Regions from separate parts of the Desulfovulcanus ferrireducens genome, predicted to be linked through region 2. Evidence: riboswitches for the same ligand, from Rfam matches in the RefSeq annotation. Region 2 holds a riboswitch; the other holds the start of a gene.
What was found. Region 2 has a riboswitch for cobalamin ahead of KFV02_RS09055 (anaerobic ribonucleoside-triphosphate reductase activating protein). Riboswitches for the same ligand answer to the same signal wherever they lie in the genome.

Region 1 (6,233 bases), on a different contig from region 2:
GGTACTTGAATTCCTTGAATGTATCCAGAAGTGTCATCTGGCTGCGGCTGGCCTCAATGCTGATTACATCAGCATCCATAGCTGCAATCCACTCGATAATGTCTTCAAAGTCGCAATAACACATGTGAGTGTGGATTTGGGTTTCCTCTTTTACTCCTGACGTGGCCAGACGAAAACAATTAACGGCCCAGTCCAGATATTCATGCCAATGTTTACGCTTTAAAGGCAGGCCCTCGCGCAGGGCTGGCTCGTCAATCTGGATAATTTTAACCCCGGCCTTTTCCAGATCCTGCACTTCTTTGCGAATAGCCATGGCAATCTGCTTACAGGTCAGGCTGCGTGGTTGGTCGTCACGGACAAAGCTCCAGCAGAGCATAGTTATGGGCCCGGTGAGCATGCCTTTAACGGGTTTTGCAGTCAGTGATTGGGCATAGGTGATCCAGTCTACAGTCATGGTTTTGGGACGGTACACATCCCCATAAATGATAGGGGGCTTAACACAACGTGTGCCATAACTCTGCACCCAGCCATTTTCCGTAAAACAATAGCCCGCCAGTTGCTCGCCAAAATATTCAACCATATCGTTTCGTTCAGGCTCTCCATGCACAAGCACGTCCAGGCCAATTTGTTCCTGCCTGGCCACCGTATCCTGAATAAAACCCTGCATGGCCCGAACATAATCTTCCTGACTCATCTGCCCTGTTTTAAACTTGCGGCGTGTGCTTCGTATTTCAGCGGTCTGAGGAAAAGAACCGATGGTTGTGGTTGGTAAAAGGGGCAGATTTAGATGTGCCCGTTGCTTTTGTCTGCGCTCAGAATAAGGAGCGCTACGTTTAAACATATATTCGTCAGTGGCCCGCAGTTCTCTTTGCACTTGTTCATTTTTGACCAAGGGACTATTTTGTCTGCTGGCCATTATTTTCCTGTTTTCAGCAAGAATATTCCGGACAACTTTTTTATCTATTGCATCAGCTAAAACGCGCAACTCAAAACATTTTTGTTTGGCAAAGGCCATCCAGGACCTGATTTCGGGATTTAGTTTTTTTTCCTCCTCCAGATCAATGGGCACATGCAACAACGAACATGACGGTCCAAGGAGTACCCTATCGGCACCCAGAGCTGTGCAGGCTTTTGTTATCATCTGCAGTCCCTTGTCCATATCTACCCGCCATATATTTCGGCCATCCACAATCCCTAAGGAAAGGGTCATAGAAGAGGGAAGTTCAGCTAAAATGGGACCGAGTTGATAAGGGGAGCGAACAAGATCCAGGTGTAGTCCGTCTATGGGCAGGGACATGACAATATCCTTGTGCTCCAGAATATCTCCAAAATATGTGGCCAGCATAATTCTGGCCTCTCCTTTTGCCTTGGCCAGCCGCTCATAAACGTTTTGGAAACGGGCGCGGACATGATCTGGCAGGTCTAACACCAGGATGGGTTCATCAATTTGAATCCACGTTAATTCCCTCCTCACCCCCGCAATAATCTCTTCGTACACATTGACAATAGCATCAAGATGATCCCACCGGTCAAAGTTGTCGTCCTTTGACTTGCCCAGATAGACATACGTCAAAGGGCCGGGAATAACAGCCTTGATATTGTTGAATCCTGCTTCTTTGGCCTCTCGTATTTCATTGAACAGCTTTGAGCTGGACAGAGAAAAGGTTTGTTCGGGTGTAAACTCAGGCACAATATAGTGGTAATTAGTGTCAAACCATTTGGTCATTTCCATGGCAATAATCCCACCATCTTCACCTGCCGTGCCACGGGCCATGGCAAAATAAGTGTCCAGATCAACTTCGCTGCCCTCCCAATTATAACGTTTTGGGACTGCTCCTAAAGCTGCAGTCATATCCAGAATGTGGTCATAAAAGGAAAAGTCCCCAACAGGCAGAAGGTCAATACCGGCATCATGCTGCAGACGCCAGTGGTTAAGACGTAATTCCTTTGCCTTCTGAAACAGAGTCTCCTTGTCAATTTCACCTTTCCAAAAACTTTCTACTGCCTTTTTTAACTCCCGATGCAGGCCAATGCGGGGAAATCCCAATGAATGTGTGAGCATAAACTCCTCCTTTGAAAATTAGATGCAGACATAAAGCACGCGCCAGGCCTGACAAAAAGCCATAAAAAAACCCGCCCTCACGGGCGGGTTTGCGTCAGAATTGTTTAGAATCAGGAGAAAAGACAATAATCCACAAGTGCCACATGCAAATTTGCATGGCCTTCTCCCATTCTATTCTTCACCCAAACCGCGAGGTGAAAATAGACGCATCCCAGGACGTCTTCTGGCTTCCGGAAATGGCTTAAGTTAGCGTATCCTTCCCAGGTTTCCCCAGTGAATACGCCAGCCAGAATATTTTCCGGTCACAGCAGCGCGTCTGCCACGGATTTGCACCGTGTTCCGTTTCCTGAGCGCGTTTTATGTCTGTTTAAAAGTAGAGGGAATATAAGGAGAACAAGTTTTTCCTGTCAAGGAAGATAATGTAGGAGTGCAAAAAAATACCTGACACGCTTCGGTGTTCTTAAACCCAAAGCCCTTGTTCCTGCCTTCTGGTCTTTATCTTTTCCAGCAAGGAATAAGGAATGTCCAGATTTCCTTTCCCTGTTCCCAAGGCAATATGAGGTTTGATCGTGCCATGGAAATCCGAGCCGCCACTGACCAAAAGGTCTAATTCCTGACAGAGGTATAAATAGGCAGCAGTTTGATCCGGCGTATGTTCAGAATACAAGACTTCTACTCCGTCAAGACCAAGTTTTTTCAGCTGGACAAGCTCCTTTTCCAAGGCAGGCAAATGCAAATTCAGAGAAAAGGGATGGGCCAAAATTACGGTAGCCTGTTCCTTTTTAAGCAAAGAGATAGCTTCTTCAGGAGTAAGCTTTTGCTTGGGCACATAGGCACTGCCCCGGGGGCCAAGGTACTTATTAAAAGCCTCCTGTATAGAGGGAACAATTCCTTTCTTCATCAAAACCTGGGCCAGATGGGGACGCCCCACACTTCCTCCCCCGGCCAATTCTTTGACTTCTGCATAAGTGATGTCCAGGCCTAAGTCTTGGAGCTTGGCAATCATCAGCTCGTTGCGCTTATTCCGCTTGGCCTGCAAAGACCTCAAAGCTGCATCCAGCTGCTCCGCTTCAGGCCTAAGCCACAGACCGAGGATATGCATAATCCCGTCCGGATAATCCACGCTTAATTCACAGCCGGGGATGACTTCTAGACCTAGTTCTTTTCCTGCCTGCAAGGCAGAGGCAAGCCCTCTGATTGTATCGTGGTCAGTAAGGGCAATGGCCTTCAAACCTTGTTTTTTAGCCAGTCGAACCAGTTCGGTGGGGGTCAAGGTACCATCAGAGGCAGTCGAATGGGTATGTAAATCTATTTCAGGCATGTGGTTAAATATGCACAGACTCAAACATTAACAAATTTATCAAAATTGTAAATTTCAATTTAAAAATTGTTCCGCCAAAGACAGAGGCAATTAAAACATGGTGTTATCAATAGATACAATAGATAAACAGACGAATACTTTTAGTCTTAATGCCAGTCTTTTTTCTTACGTTTGTCTTAAAAAACTATTTATTTTAACTTTAGCTTGTTTTAAACTCCAGACTATGAGTTGCTACTTGAAACGATACGTAATCCTGCCCCTAGTTAGATCGTAAGGGGAAAGCTCAACCTTGACCCTGTCTCCCGGCAAAATACGAATATAGTATTTACGCATTTTGCCAGAAATATGCCCAAGTACCACATGCCCATTATCCAATTTAACTCTAAACATGGCATTGGGCAGTGCTTCTTCAACAACACCTTCCACCTCAATGGCTTCTTCTTTGGCCATAAAAACTCCTTTCAAAGGTTGATTAGTTAGTTTAACAAATTTAAAATGAATTATAATTAATAAATTGAAGCTATGAACATGTCAAGATAAACCAAAATCAGACTTTAGTATATTATGAAAAATAATCTTTCCATAAAATGGAGTAAGGGCGGACTTGATGAAACCGTAGAGGTTATCCGGCCAGATCTGGTCAAAATTGAGCGATTGCAAACAAACGCGCCCCATGGCCCGAAGATTCTTTTTTTTAGTGGAGGTAGTGCTCTCAAGGCGTTAAGCCAGAAGCTCATCCAATACACTCATAACTCCATCCACATTATCACTCCCTTTGATTCAGGTGGCAGCTCTGCCAGGTTAAGGCATGCTCTACGCATGCCCGCAGTTGGGGATTTACGCAACAGACTTTTGGCGCTAGCTGATAAAAGCGTTCCTGGAATCCCTGAAGTGCGGGCTCTGCTTTCTTATCGCTTTCCCAACAATCTCCCTCAAAAAAACTTGAGCATGATTTGGGGTGATATAGTAAACGGGAGTAGTCATCTTTTCCTTAAAGTCCCCCACTCCATACGCGAAAATATTTGTGATTACCTGCGCATAGTTGAACAAAATTTATCTGCGGACTTTGACTTCAACAGGGCAAGCCTGGGCAATCTTGTTCTTGCTGGGCTCTACTTAAAGAGTAACCGGAAGATTGACAGGGCAGTTGAAGAATTTTCCCGCCTGGTAAACTCCAGGGGAGTAGTCCGGCCAGTGGTCAACAGAAGCCTGCATCTGGCGGCTGAACTGGAAAACGGACAAAAGATAGTTGGCCAGCATCTTTTGACAGGTAAAGAGGTGCAGGCGATCCAATCCAGAATTAATGATATCTATTTGGTAGAAGACAACACATCACTTCTGCCTATTGAGGTGCAAGTTGATACTAAAACCAGGGACTTGATATTAAACGCAGATTTGATCTGCTACCCTATGGGTAGTTTTTATACCAGCCTAATTGCCAATCTTTTGCCCAAGGGAGTTGGTGAAGCTATAGGTCAAAACCCCTGCCCGAAAATATTTATTCCCAACACAGGAATTGACCCGGAGTTGCAGGGGATAAACCTCTCGAAACAGATCAAAATTTTATTGAAATACTTGAGAAAGGATAAATCTTCCCTGAACATAAGCAAGTTGTTAAACTTTGTAGTGATGGATGTCGATACCAACAGGTATGCCGGAGGAATCCGGGGAGAGGAGCTATCCACCTGGGGGATTAAGGTTATCCGTTATCCATTGGTCACTAAAGACTCTGCCCCCTACCTAGATGTAGACCGTTTATGCGAGATTATTTTTTCAATAACATAAGAGTCTGTGACCAAATTTTAACCGCTGATTGAAAGCCTTGGTTTCTGAAATGCATTACAAACGGCTTGAACAAGCCATCTTGGCGAAGCTTGCGGAAAAGCAGAGCATCAGAGTGAATGGGGTAAATATTTTGCGATACTGACCATAACTATCGACAGTTTAAATTGAGCGATTTTTTTTGCAGTTCAAACTTTGAGATTGGTTCGCTACACTTTGTTCCACTCGCAATGACAGGGGCGAGATTGTCATTGCGAGGGCAGCGAAGCTGTCCGTGGCAATCTCACCCATTGAGTGAAAATGGCTCAACTCAGCTATAATTAAAAAAATATTTGTTTACCCTAAATATCCCATTATGCTCTGTCCGCAAGCAAGCTATAGCTAGGTCCAAATCTTTGGACCAGCATGAAAGAAATCAGGATTGAAAAAACTATGAAAAATTGCCCTCTGAGTAGGGTTTGACCACAAACTCATGCATGATTGAACTATCTCTGAAAAAAATAAAAAGGGACAAATTATACCTGCCTGTAGCGTGGTTAATTTGCCCCTTTACTGTCTTGCTGGTCGGGATGAGAGGATTTGAACCTCCGACCCCTTGAACCCCATTCAAGTGCGCTCCCAGACTGCGCCACATCCCGACAATAAACAATTATAGAAGATTTAAATCTTACTTGTCAACATTTTTTTAATATCGACAGGTTACAGTGCATATAAATTGGTGGAGGCGAGGGGATTTGAACCCCCGACCTCAGACTTGCGAAGCCTGCGCTCTCCCAGCTGAGCTACGCCCCCTCTTTTTGAGAAGATAGGAGGATAAGAAATTAAGAAGATAGGGGAAAGAATCGCTGTTTCTTAACTTCCCAACCTCTTATCCATTACTCTCCTTTGACCGGTTAATCAAGTATAAGATCTCAACTTTCTGACATGATTAACAACCTCAAATTACTGCACAATTGAAGAGTGCATTTTCTGAAATGCATTACAAACGGGTTGGGTAACACATCTTGGCGAAAATTGCGGAAGTGCTGTGCATAGGGAGGTTATTCCATCGAACTTTCGAAACCCATC
Region 2 (11,587 bases):
GCACATCCCACTCTGGGAGAGCTGGTTGAACATAATTGCCCCAACCTTTTACCTTCTTCTTATCTCCCCATCTTCTTAACTTTCCATCTTCTTTTTTCTTCAGCCAGGTGGAGAGAATGGTCCAAAGAAGCTTGTTGGCAGACGGAGAGTTAGGAGTTTCAAGGTGCGCATAGCTTAAAATATACTCTCCTTGGCCGAATCTGCCTTGGATGAGGCATGGTTCACCCTGGATAAGGGCGGGATTTAAACTGATTTTATAGACTTTCTCCCATTTACGAAGTTCCTGTGGTTCAAGGGCACTTAAATTGAGGTCAGTTACCCAGAAATCTTTTTCCGGTTCAAGATATGAGGCCAAGATTTGCACCGTGGGATCGTCATTCGGTGCAAATTGTGACGGCCACCAGACAGGCAAAGCCATTTGGGAAATAAGGTTATTGTTCTTTAATTCTACCTGACACAAAATATGACCGCTAAAATTCGGCAGTCTCTTAGACATTGGTTTGCGGCCCCATGAACAGAGATCAAGCAGGGGCACAGCGCGTCTTTTGCCTTTATTGGCTGGATCTGGGCCACTTGATTTGAGTGCCAACCCTGCTCCTCCACAAAAACCCAGGTATTTCCCTCCGTTTTGAATAAATTTGCGGATATTTTTTCTTCCATCAACTCCTAGGTTTTGGGATTTTAGCCTGGCCCATCCGCCTGGGACGAGAAGAGCCAGGGGATTTTCTTGAGCCAAAATTCCTCTTTGAATCTGGCAGGCGGTTACAACCTGGATGGGCACTCGCCAGAAGTTTAAGGCGCGCCAGAGAAGAATCCCCCATAAATGGGATTCATCCCAGAGGATGAAAAGTTTTTCTGTTCTATGTTTCATTGGAGATTCGTTATCCATTAACCGTGATTCATTCAACCTGTAAACCTGTAGCTTATCTGGTTTCAGGGCAAACGCACTTAAATCGCAAAAAATTCTCGCGCCAAGACGCAAAGACGCCAAGGGTAGAAATAGCGAAAGCGTCAGGTCTGTCAGCAAGACGCTGACAGACCTGACTTACTGGCCTTTTAGGCCAGGATAAATGGATTAACCTAGGCTGAATTCAAAAATTTATATATCTAACAGATCCTTAGTGCACATCAAACATCGGCCCAAAGGGCCGGGAAGCTTTTGTTCGGCTTGTGCCCTTAAGCCGAACAAAAGCCTTTATTTTCCTTGGCGACTTGGCGGCTTGGCGCGAGGTTTTCTCTTAAAAATCAGATGCGTTTGCCCTGTAGCAGGCTTGATTTTTTATGGACAGGGCAATATTGGATTTGTATAGTTTGTAAATTGGTTTATTAGTTTACTGTTTGACTGGTTAACTCTCAACCACCAATCGCTTAAGTAAACAAAATAAATAATTAATCAATCATTCCACCAGTTAACTATTCCATGGAGATAGATATGGGTGCACAAGAATTGCCTAAAGGATACGATCCAAAAGGTGTGGAAGAAAAGTGGCTTGAGTTTTGGGAAGAGAATAAGAGTTTTAGTCCGGATGTTGACAAGGTTAAAAAGCCTTATGCCATAGTTATTCCTCCGCCAAATGTAACCGGGACCCTGCACATGGGCCATGCCCTGAACCTGACTTTGCAGGATATATTGTGCCGTTTTCACCGCCAGCTTGGTTATGATGTACTTTGGGTGCCAGGCACCGACCATGCTGGAATCGCCACGCAGAACGTGGTGGAAAGGGCCCTGGCCGCCGAGGGTAAGACCAGACAGTCCTTAGGACGGGAAAAGTTTATTGAACGTGTGTGGGAGTGGAAAGAGGAGTATGGAAATAAGATTTTAAATCAGATTCGGCGTATTGGTGCCTCTGTGGACTGGTCAAGGCTGCGCTTTACCATGGATGAAGGATTATCCAGGGCCGTGCGCGAAGTCTTTGTCCGTCTTTATGAAGAGGGTTTAATTTACCAGGGCGATTATATTATCAATTGGTGTCCCAGATGTCATACTGCTTTGGCAGATCTGGAAGTTGAACATGAAGAGGCTTTGGGTGCACTTTACCATATTAAGTATCCTTTGGCTGATGGCCAGGGAGAAGTAATCGTGGCTACCACCAGGCCGGAGACCATGCTCGGCGACACTGGTGTGGCTGTGCATCCCGAAGATGAAAGATATAGTCACTTAATTGGTAAGGAAGTTATCTTGCCTTTGGTTCAGAGGAAAATCCCTATTATTGCTGATAGTTATGTGGACAGAGAGTTTGGCACAGGTTGCCTGAAGATTACCCCTGCCCATGACATGAACGACTTTGAACTGGGCAAGAAGCATAATCTGGATGTTATTCAGGTTATTGACGATGAAGGCAGGATGAATGAGCAGGCCGGTCCTGAGTTTGCTGGTCTGGACAGGTTTGAGTGCCGGAAAAAAGTCGTTCAGATGCTTGAGGAACAGGGCTTTCTGGTCAAAAAAGAAGATCTGCAACATAGTGTGGGCCATTGTTATCGTTGTAGAGCAGTTATTGAACCGTATGTTTCCAGGCAATGGTTTGTAAAAATTGGTCCGCTGGCCAAGGAAGCCAGACAGGCTGTAGTAGATAGCCGAACCAAAATTTTTCCAGATCACTGGACCAAGACTTATTTTGAATGGTTGGATAATATTAGAGATTGGTGTATCTCCCGGCAGATCTGGTGGGGACACCGGATTCCGGCCTGGACCTGCGAAGACTGCGGGCATTTGATTGTGGCCAGAGAAGATCCAACAGCTTGCCCGGAATGCAAGAGTGACAAATTAAGTCAGGATGAAGATGTGCTGGATACCTGGTTTTCCTCTGCCTTGTGGCCATTTTCCACCCTGGGTTGGCCAGATCAGACCGAGGAGCTTAAAAAGTTTTATCCCACCTCCGTCCTGGTCACAGGATTTGATATCTTATTTTTCTGGGTGGCTCGAATGATGATGATGGGCCTGCATTTTATGAAGGATGTCCCGTTTCGGCATGTCTATATTCATGCTCTGGTTCGCGACGCCCAGGGCCAGAAAATGAGTAAATCCAAGGGCAATGTTATTGATCCGCTGCTCATGATGGATAAATTTGGCACTGATGCCTTCAGATTTACACTGACTGCCTTTGCTGCCATGGGCCGGGACATCAAGATGAGCGAAGAGCGCATTGAGGGCTACCGCCATTTTATCAATAAGATCTGGAACGCAGCCAGATTTGCGCTGATGCACTTAACAGAGGAAGAAAAAATTGAGTTTGAGCCGGCCAAAATTAGTGAAAGCGGTGGCTTGACTCACCAATGGATCTTGCATCGCCTTGAAGAAGTGAAAGAGGAGGTGCGCAAGGCTTTAGAAGCTTACCGGTTTAACGATGCAGCCGGGGTACTATATCAATTTGTCTGGCATGAGTTTTGTGACTGGTACCTGGAGATGATCAAGCCAGAGCTCTATGGTCAGGACGAAGAAGTCAAATCCCTGGCCAGGGGCTGTTTGAAACAGGTTTTAAGTGAAATTTTGGTTCTTTTACATCCCATTATTCCTTTTGTTACTCAGGAAGTATGGAGCTATATCCCTGGACAGGAAAATCCAAATTTGGCCCGGGAGCCATTTCCAGAGAGTCGGCCGGAATGTTTGCAGCCAGATGTGGTAGAGAGGATGGAGTTTTTACAACAAGTTGTAGTTAGTGTGCGAAACATTCGTTCGGAGCTTGGTATTGGACCTTCGCAGAAACTTAAACTTTATGTACGCGTCGAAGGAGAGGACAGAGACTTTTTGCTTGGCCAAAAAAGTTTAATTATGCATTTGGCCCGCTTGGAATCGATGCAGGCCGAACCTGATTTGACTCCGCCGCCTGGTGCAGCTTCTAATGTGGTTAAGGGGCATGAGCTCTATGTGCCGGTCAAAGACCTGGTGGATATAGAAAGTGAACTTGCAAGGCTTGATAAGGAACTAAAGAAAATCAACAAGGAGCTGGAATTTGTCAGCCGCAAACTGTCCAACGAGGGATTTGTGAACAAGGCCCCAGCTCATGTGGTGGACAAAGAAAAGCGTAAACTGAATGAATTTGAGGAAAAAAAAGTAAAGCTAGAAAAATTAAGAGAGCGGCTTGCTGGACTGAAATAGGAGGCACATTAAGCGATGTCTAAAGTCTATTTATTGGGAGCAGGGCCTGGCGATCCTGGGCTTTTGACCATAAAGGCCAAAAATATCTTGGAAAAGGCTGACGTTGTTGTTTACGACTATCTGGCTAATAAGGAGTTTTTAAAGTTTTGCCGCAAGGATGCAGAAATTATCTATGTAGGCAAGAAAGGCGGAGATCACACCCTGCCCCAGGACAAGATTAATGATTTGTTGGTGGACAGGGCCAAAAAGGGGCTGGTTGTGGCCAGGCTCAAAGGCGGCGATCCCTATGTTTTTGGTCGGGGCGGGGAAGAGGCAGAGGAGCTTATCGAAGCAGGTCTTGATTTTGAAGTGGTTCCGGGGGTGACTTCGGCTGTGGCCGCGCCGGCTTATGCTGGTATTCCCTTGACCCATAGAAGGTATGCCTCTTCAGTATCGTTTATCACTGGTCACGAAGACCCGGACAAGCCCGAGAGCGCTCATAATTGGCAGGCCCTGGCCTCTGGAACAAGTACCCTGGTCTTTTTTATGGGCGTGAAAAATCTGGAATATATTAGTACCAACCTTATCCAGGCTGGCATGCGTCCGGATATGCCGGCAAGCCTCATCCATTGGGGAACAACCTGTCGCCAAAGAACACTGGTGTCCACTATTGCTGAAATAGCTGACCAGGCCAGAGCGAAGGGGTTTAGACCTCCATCTCTTTTGGTGGTCGGGGAAGTGGTTAAATTAAAAGATAAGCTGGATTGGTTCGAAAAGCTGCCACTTTTGGGTAAAGGCGTGGTTGTGACTCGGGCCAGGGAACAAGCCAGCGTCTTGGTAAGCAAGCTGGAAGCACTTGGCGCATGCTGTTATGAGTTCCCAACCATCAAGATCAAGCCTCTGGATGATTACTCTCATTTAAGAGAGGCCATCACAAATCTGGATTTTTACCAATGGATTGTTTTTACCTCTGTCAATGGGGTCAAATTCTTCTGGCAACAGCTGAGAAGCATGGGCTATGATGCCCGCGCTCTCGGGCTGACGCAGGTGGCAGCAATTGGGCCGGCCACGGCTTCTGCTTTGAGAGAAAGGGGGATTTTTGCTGACTTTATTCCTGATAAATACGTGGCGGAATCCGTGGTGGAAGGGCTTTTAAAAATGGGGATCAAGGGCAAAAAAGTGCTCATTCCCAGGGCCAAGAAGGCACGGGAGGTCCTACCGGAAAACCTGAGACGTGCCGGGGCAGAGGTAGATATTTTACCTGTTTACGAAACAGTATTAAGCCAGGAAAGCGACGCTAACGCTGATGTCCTCTTAGAGCAGATTAATGAAGGAAAAATTCAATATATTACCTTTACCAGTTCTTCTACTGTTGAGAATTTCTTTAGTCTCCTCGATGCTGAGAAACTTAAACCTTATGTATCTGCCGCAGAAGGCGGAAACGGTATAAAATTGGCCTGCATAGGTCCTATTACGGCTAGAACATTACAGAAGTATGGTTTTGATGCCCATATTCAGCCAGAAGAATTTACTATAGATGGCTTGGTGAAAGCTATAGTTGAATAGTTGAGTAGGTAAGTAGTTGAGTGGTTTAGTTGTTTTGTATTATTAAGAGAATAAATTAACTTAACCACTCAAACAAAAAAGGAGGATCAATGGCCTTACCCATAGCTGTTTTAATCTCAGGAAGCGGGTCGAATCTGCAATCCATAATTGATAAAATAGAACAGAAAGTGCTTCATGCCGAAATCAAGGTGGTTATCAGCAATAAACCCGATGCCTACGGACTAACAAGAGCCAAAAAGCATAATTTGCGCACGGAAGTTATCGAGCATCAAAATTTTTCTTCCCGCGAGGACTTTGATCAGGCCATGGTCCGGGTTATCAAGGAAGCAGGTGCAGAAGCGGTAATTCTGGCCGGATTTATGCGGATATTGACTCCTGCGTTCATTCAGGCCTTTCCCAATAAAATTTTAAATATACATCCTGCAATTTTACCCAGTTTTCCAGGCGTGCGTGTCCAGGCCCAGGCAGCTGATTATGGGGTGCGTTTTTCCGGGTGTACAGTGCATTTTGTGGACGAGAAAATGGATAATGGTCCGATTATTATCCAGGCTGTTGTGCCGGCCTATGTCAGCGATGATGGCCAGAGCCTCGGGCAGCGTATCTTGAATTGGGAGCATCGGATTTACCCTCAGGCTATTGAGTGGCTGGCCCAGGGAAGGCTTAAGATTGTGGGCAGAAAAGTGGAAGTGAGGGATTGCCCTCCGGTTTTTGTGCAAGCGGATGAAACAGCACCAGCCTTTGTCAATCCAGGACTGGAGCCGGGTTTTTAGTCACGCCAGACCAGGGATTTTGGGTTTAATTTAAAAAGTCTCGCCCTCTAATTAGTCGAATTATTTATTTTTTTATTTTTTCTTGTATCCTGCCTCTGGTGGGATTATAATTTCTGCCGCCATGATTTACTCCAGGTGGCCGCGCGGCCTTAATAGGGAACTCCGGTGAGAGTCCGGGGCGGTCCCGCCGCTGTAATTCCCGTGAAGGTTTTCTCCAGGTCATGACCACTGTCCTGCATTCCTGCTTAGGAGAAGTTAGGCAGATAGGATGTTGGGAAGTTAGGAAGATTGAAGAACACGGAAAAGGAGATGGGACTTTCGTTTATAAAAACCTATCTCCTAATCTTCTCAACTTCTGAACTTCTTTTTTTAAAAAAGGATGGGAAGGTCGGCAGAAAACCGGGAAGAGCCAGAAGACCTGCCTGGAGCTTGTCATGATTTTCTCTGCACGAGGATGCAGGGGAAATATTTATTTTATCCTCAAAATACTTAAGATTCTGAATTTTAAACCAAGGTACCCTAAATTTATTTTCGGAATGTCAGATAAGAATAACTCCTGCGTATCGCCCTGGGTGGCATTGCGCGGATATGAACCGTTAAGTTTATGTGACTGGCCGGGCAAGGTGACCGCGGTATTGTTTTTTGGTGGATGCAATCTGCGTTGCCCCACATGCCATAATGCCAGGCTTGCCTGGGAACCGCAAAGTTTACCCCAATTGGACCGGGGGATGGTTCTGGAAAGAATAGATCATGACAAAACCTGGTTGGATGGATTAGTGGTTAGTGGGGGGGAGCCAACTATCTTGGCGGGGCTTGAACAAGTCCTGACCACCTTAAGGGTATTTAATCTTCCGGTTAAGCTTGATACCAATGGTCTGCGGCCAGATGTGGTCAAGCTGGTCCTGGAAAAGGATTTGGTCCGGATGGTAGCCGTGGATGTCAAAGGCCCCTGGGGAAAATATCCCCAGCTGACTGGAAATAAGGTTAGCTCACAAAAAGCACAAAAATGTCTGGAAGCCATCTTTGATATGGCTAAAAAATGGCCGAACAGATTTATCTTTCGATGTACCAGGGTACCGAGTTTAACAGAAGATGATATGCATGAAGTTCAAACCTACCTGCCCAAAGGATTTGAATTGGTAGAGCAGACGTTCGTTAATGTTGAATGATTAATGTTGGATGTTTAATTAAAGAAGTGAAAGATAATATAATAGTTTAAAAGACATATAAATTTGCTTCAATGGTTATTGAATTATATAATTTTCTGGTAGATGATAAAAGAGAATATGTGATGTCTAAACAATTGTTAGAATGCGGAACATCAATTGGTGCAAATGTTAATGAAGCTCAGGTAGGATTTAGTAAAAAAGATTTTTTAGCGAAGATGTCTATTTCAGCTAAAGAAGCAAGAGAGACGCATTATTGGCTAAACTTATTAAAAGATAGTGGCTATATTGATCCTGATAAGCCGAAAGTAAAGCTCCTGTTTGATGAAATTGAGAGTATTATGAAAATTTTAACAAGCATAATAAAGACTGGACAACAGAATAAAAAATAATTCAACATTCAAAATTATCTGAAAGGAGATATATTTATGCCTAAACAAATCAAAAAGAGAGACGGCCGGCTGGAAACCTGGTCTGTAGATAGGATCGCCCAGGCTATTTTCAAGGCCTTAAAGGCCAGCGGGATTAAAGATCCTCTTTTGGCCAAAAGACTGGCCATGAAAGTGGAAAACAAGCTTGCAGATTTGGACATACCTGAGCAAGAGCAGGTCCAGGATATGGTGGAATTGGTCCTCATGGAGTCCAGGCTGTATCAGGCTGCTAAAAAATATATTTTATACCGGGAAAAGAGACGGGAGATTCGTAGCCAGAAAGAGGCCTTTTTAGATATCAAAGATACCATTGACAGCTACATGAACAAGTCTGATTGGCGGGTTAATGAGAATGCCAACATGGCCCACTCTTTTCAGGGGCTGATGCTGCATTTGTCCGGATCTGTGCAGGCCAGGTACGCCTTGGAAAAATATCCGGAAGAGATTCGTTTGGCCCATGAACATGGTTATTTTCATATCCATGACCTGTCTTTTGGCCTGGCTGGTTACTGTGCCGGATGGAGTTTGCGTGACCTTCTCCTGGAAGGGTTCAACCTGGAAGGACGGTGTTCTTCCGGTCCGGCCAAACATTTTGATTCTGCTTTGGGGCAGATGGTCAACTTTTTGGGCACTCTGCAAAATGAATGGGCCGGCGCACAGGCCTTTAATAATGTGGATACTTATCTCGCCCCCTTTGTCCGTTATGATGGCCTTGATTACCACCAGGTTAAGCAGGCCATGCAGAAATTTGTCTTTAACCTGAACACCACTTCCAGATGGGGGGGACAGAGCCCGTTCACCAATTTAACATTTGATCTGGTTCCACCTAAACATATTGCCAAAGAAGCAGTGATTATTGGTGGGAAGCTGCAAAATGAGACCTATGGGGATTTTGTCCCGGAAATGGAAATGATTAACAGGGCCTTTTTAGAGGTCATGCTGGAAGGTGATTACCATGGGCGCATCTTTTCTTTCCCCATTCCCACCTATAATGTGACGCCTGATTTCCCTTGGGAAAGTGAGGTCGGCGAACTGCTGCTCAAGCTTACAGCAAAATATGGTGTGCCTTATTTCCAGAATTTTATCAATTCAGACTTAAATCCCGAAGATGTGCGTTCCATGTGCTGCCGTTTGCAGATGGATTTAAGGGAGCTGAGGAAAAGAACCGGAGGTCTGTTTGGGGCGGGTGATTTGACCGGGTCTATTGGCGTAGTCACCTTGAACCTGCCTAAGCTGGCTTTTTTGGCTCAGGGTGAAGAGGACTTTTTAGATTTAATCGCTGAATATGCAGAGCTGGCAAAGGACTCTCTGGAATTTAAACGCAAGCTCATTTGCGATAACATGGAAAAAGGTCTTTTCCCCTTTTCTAGAAGGTACTTAAAAAATGGCCTTAAAGGTCATTTTAGTACTATTGGCTTGGTAGGCGGACACGAAGCCTGCATGAATCTGTTGGGCAAGGGTATTGAAACCGAGGCCGGCATGAGGCTGATGGAGAGGGTTCTTGAACATTTGCGTAACTTGACTGTAAAATTCCAGGAAGAAACCGGAAATCTATATAATCTTGAAGCAACCCCTGCGGAAGGAACAAGTTATCGCTTGGCCAAGATTGATAAGGCCCTTTACAATACTATCTATACTTCTGGAAATGGTGTGCCCTATTACACCAACTCCACAACTTTGCCTGTGGACATCACCAGGGACGTATTTTTTGCTCTGGAACACCAGAATAAACTTCAGCCTTTGTATACTGGCGGCACTGTTTTTCATACCTTCCTGGGTGAGGCTGTAACAGATACAGGTGCCTTAAGGAGCTTTATCCTCAAGGCATTATCCAAGACTAAACTACCTTATTTATCCATTACCCCGACATTTTCTGTTTGTAAGGAACACGGTTATTTGCAAGGCGAACATTTTACCTGCCCGAAATGTGGTCTGGATACCGAAGTGTATACTCGCGTGGTGGGTTATTACAGGCCGGTTAACCTTTGGAACAAGGGTAAGCAGGCAGAATACAGAGACCGGCAGGTATTTGAATTGGCAGTTTAAAGATTATTCGATCGTTGCCAGCTTGTTCTAGAAGCTTGTTTTTGTTAATGTTTGGGAACCTCTTTTTTACATAAGGAATCACCTTATGTAAAAAAATCAGAGCATAACTCCGTTAGCGTAAATAAAATATACGCAACGTATTGATATAAATAAACTTTGAACTTGATGTTTCATGCACTCCTGCCACGATGGGGGGCATGGGCCAGAAGGAGGTTCCCTATGTTTCGTTTTCTAAAAGCTTTGTTTGTTGTAGCTCTAGTTTGGACTTTGTGCATTGCTCCGTCTTTTGCCCTTGCTGGAGAACCGGTGAATATCAACACTGCCACTGTAGAGGAGTTGATTAGCCTTCCGGGTATAGGGCCGGTGATCGCTGAGAGGATAATAAAATACAGGGAGAAATATCCTTTTAGAATAAAAGAAGATATCATGCAGGTCAAAGGCATAGGTCCGGTTAAATGCGAGAGGTTAAAGAGTCTGATAACAGTTGAATGACTTTAAGCGGCCCGTAAGGGCCGTTTTTTTTTAGAGGAGGAAAATTTGGACAGTCAAATTAGAAGCCAAAGCCATGTTGGACGTTCAAAAATATCTTGACAGTTTTTGAGTAAAAAAAATATTCAGAATTTATGTTAGATGTTCTTATTACATCGAAAACACGCCTAAAACTTGTTTCTAAATTTTTTTTTAAATCCTCATGTAAGCAGTTATTTGCGGGAACTGGCAGCAGAGTTTAGCGAGTCCTCCAATGGTGTGCGCGTTGAACTGGAGCGTTTAACAAAAACAGGACTGCTGAAGAAGAAAGTTAATGGTCGCACCATTAAATATTCAGCCAACACCTTGCATCCCTTATTTCCCGAATTAAACACTATTGTGCGCAAGTATTTTGGTATTGATAAGATTATAGATGAAATTCATTCCCGACTGGGAAATGTAGAGGCGGCCTATATAATAGGCGATTATGCAAGGCATTGATTATGGTGTGATTGATCTGGTGATTGTCGTCAAGATTGATTGGCATTATTTACAGTATCTGGTGGAGAGGGCTGAACAGATAGTTAAATGTGGGTGCATCCGATAGCTGCACCGAAAATTTTCATCTAATTTTTTATATTTAACATATTGATTTCTTTGAACAAATTGTGGTTAAAGATTTAACATTTATTTAATTTTCATGTATTATCTCTGTTATTTCGTTAAGGAGGTAATACATGGTTGCTCAAGCTTTAATACAAAATATTACTATGACCAAAGCAAAAGAAGTTTTTTACGGTAGCATAGACCAACAATTCGAAACAATTTTTCATCTGATTGATGTTCCAAATATGAGTCTGTTTCAAGTTATACAAAAGTTAAAAGAAAATAACATTTATCAATGTCATCCAGCGATGTTATCTGCTATTATCCAGGCTAAGTTGGATGCACACTTTTCAGTCTATAAATGTCCAGAATGCGGTAAAAAAACTAGATTTAAAAGAAAAGCTCAGAAAACCGTCTCTACTACCTTTGGTAATATATCATTTCAATCTCCACAATTCT

Region 1: it holds a riboswitch for cobalamin, as region 2 does, so the genes downstream of both, metE (5-methyltetrahydropteroyltriglutamate--homocysteine S-methyltransferase) here and KFV02_RS09055 (anaerobic ribonucleoside-triphosphate reductase activating protein) in region 2, are expected to answer to the same signal.

What each region holds. Positions count from the first base shown of each region.
Region 1 is NZ_JAGUQP010000046.1:202-6,434, reverse strand. Features, by position in the region: gene metE (5-methyltetrahydropteroyltriglutamate--homocysteine S-methyltransferase) at 1-2,062, opposite strand, end outside; cobalamin riboswitch at 2,259-2,428, opposite strand; gene KFV02_RS11135 (PHP domain-containing protein) at 2,523-3,383, opposite strand; gene infA (translation initiation factor IF-1) at 3,615-3,833, opposite strand; gene KFV02_RS11125 (GAK system CofD-like protein) at 3,948-5,168, shown strand; tRNA gene KFV02_RS11120 (tRNA-Pro) at 5,727-5,803, opposite strand; tRNA gene KFV02_RS11115 (tRNA-Ala) at 5,882-5,957, opposite strand.
Region 2 is NZ_JAGUQP010000025.1:97-11,683, reverse strand. Features, by position in the region: gene KFV02_RS09075 (BPL-N domain-containing protein) at 1-871, opposite strand, end outside; gene KFV02_RS09070 (valine--tRNA ligase) at 1,433-4,096, shown strand; gene cobA (uroporphyrinogen-III C-methyltransferase) at 4,112-5,641, shown strand; gene purN (phosphoribosylglycinamide formyltransferase) at 5,731-6,411, shown strand; cobalamin riboswitch at 6,528-6,851, shown strand; gene KFV02_RS09055 (anaerobic ribonucleoside-triphosphate reductase activating protein) at 6,846-7,580, shown strand; partial or broken gene KFV02_RS09050 (four helix bundle protein) at 7,643-7,969, shown strand; gene KFV02_RS09045 (ribonucleoside triphosphate reductase) at 8,006-10,054, shown strand; gene KFV02_RS09040 (ComEA family DNA-binding protein) at 10,274-10,546, shown strand; gene KFV02_RS09035 (hypothetical protein) at 10,718-11,023, shown strand; gene KFV02_RS09030 (hypothetical protein) at 11,260-11,587, shown strand, end outside.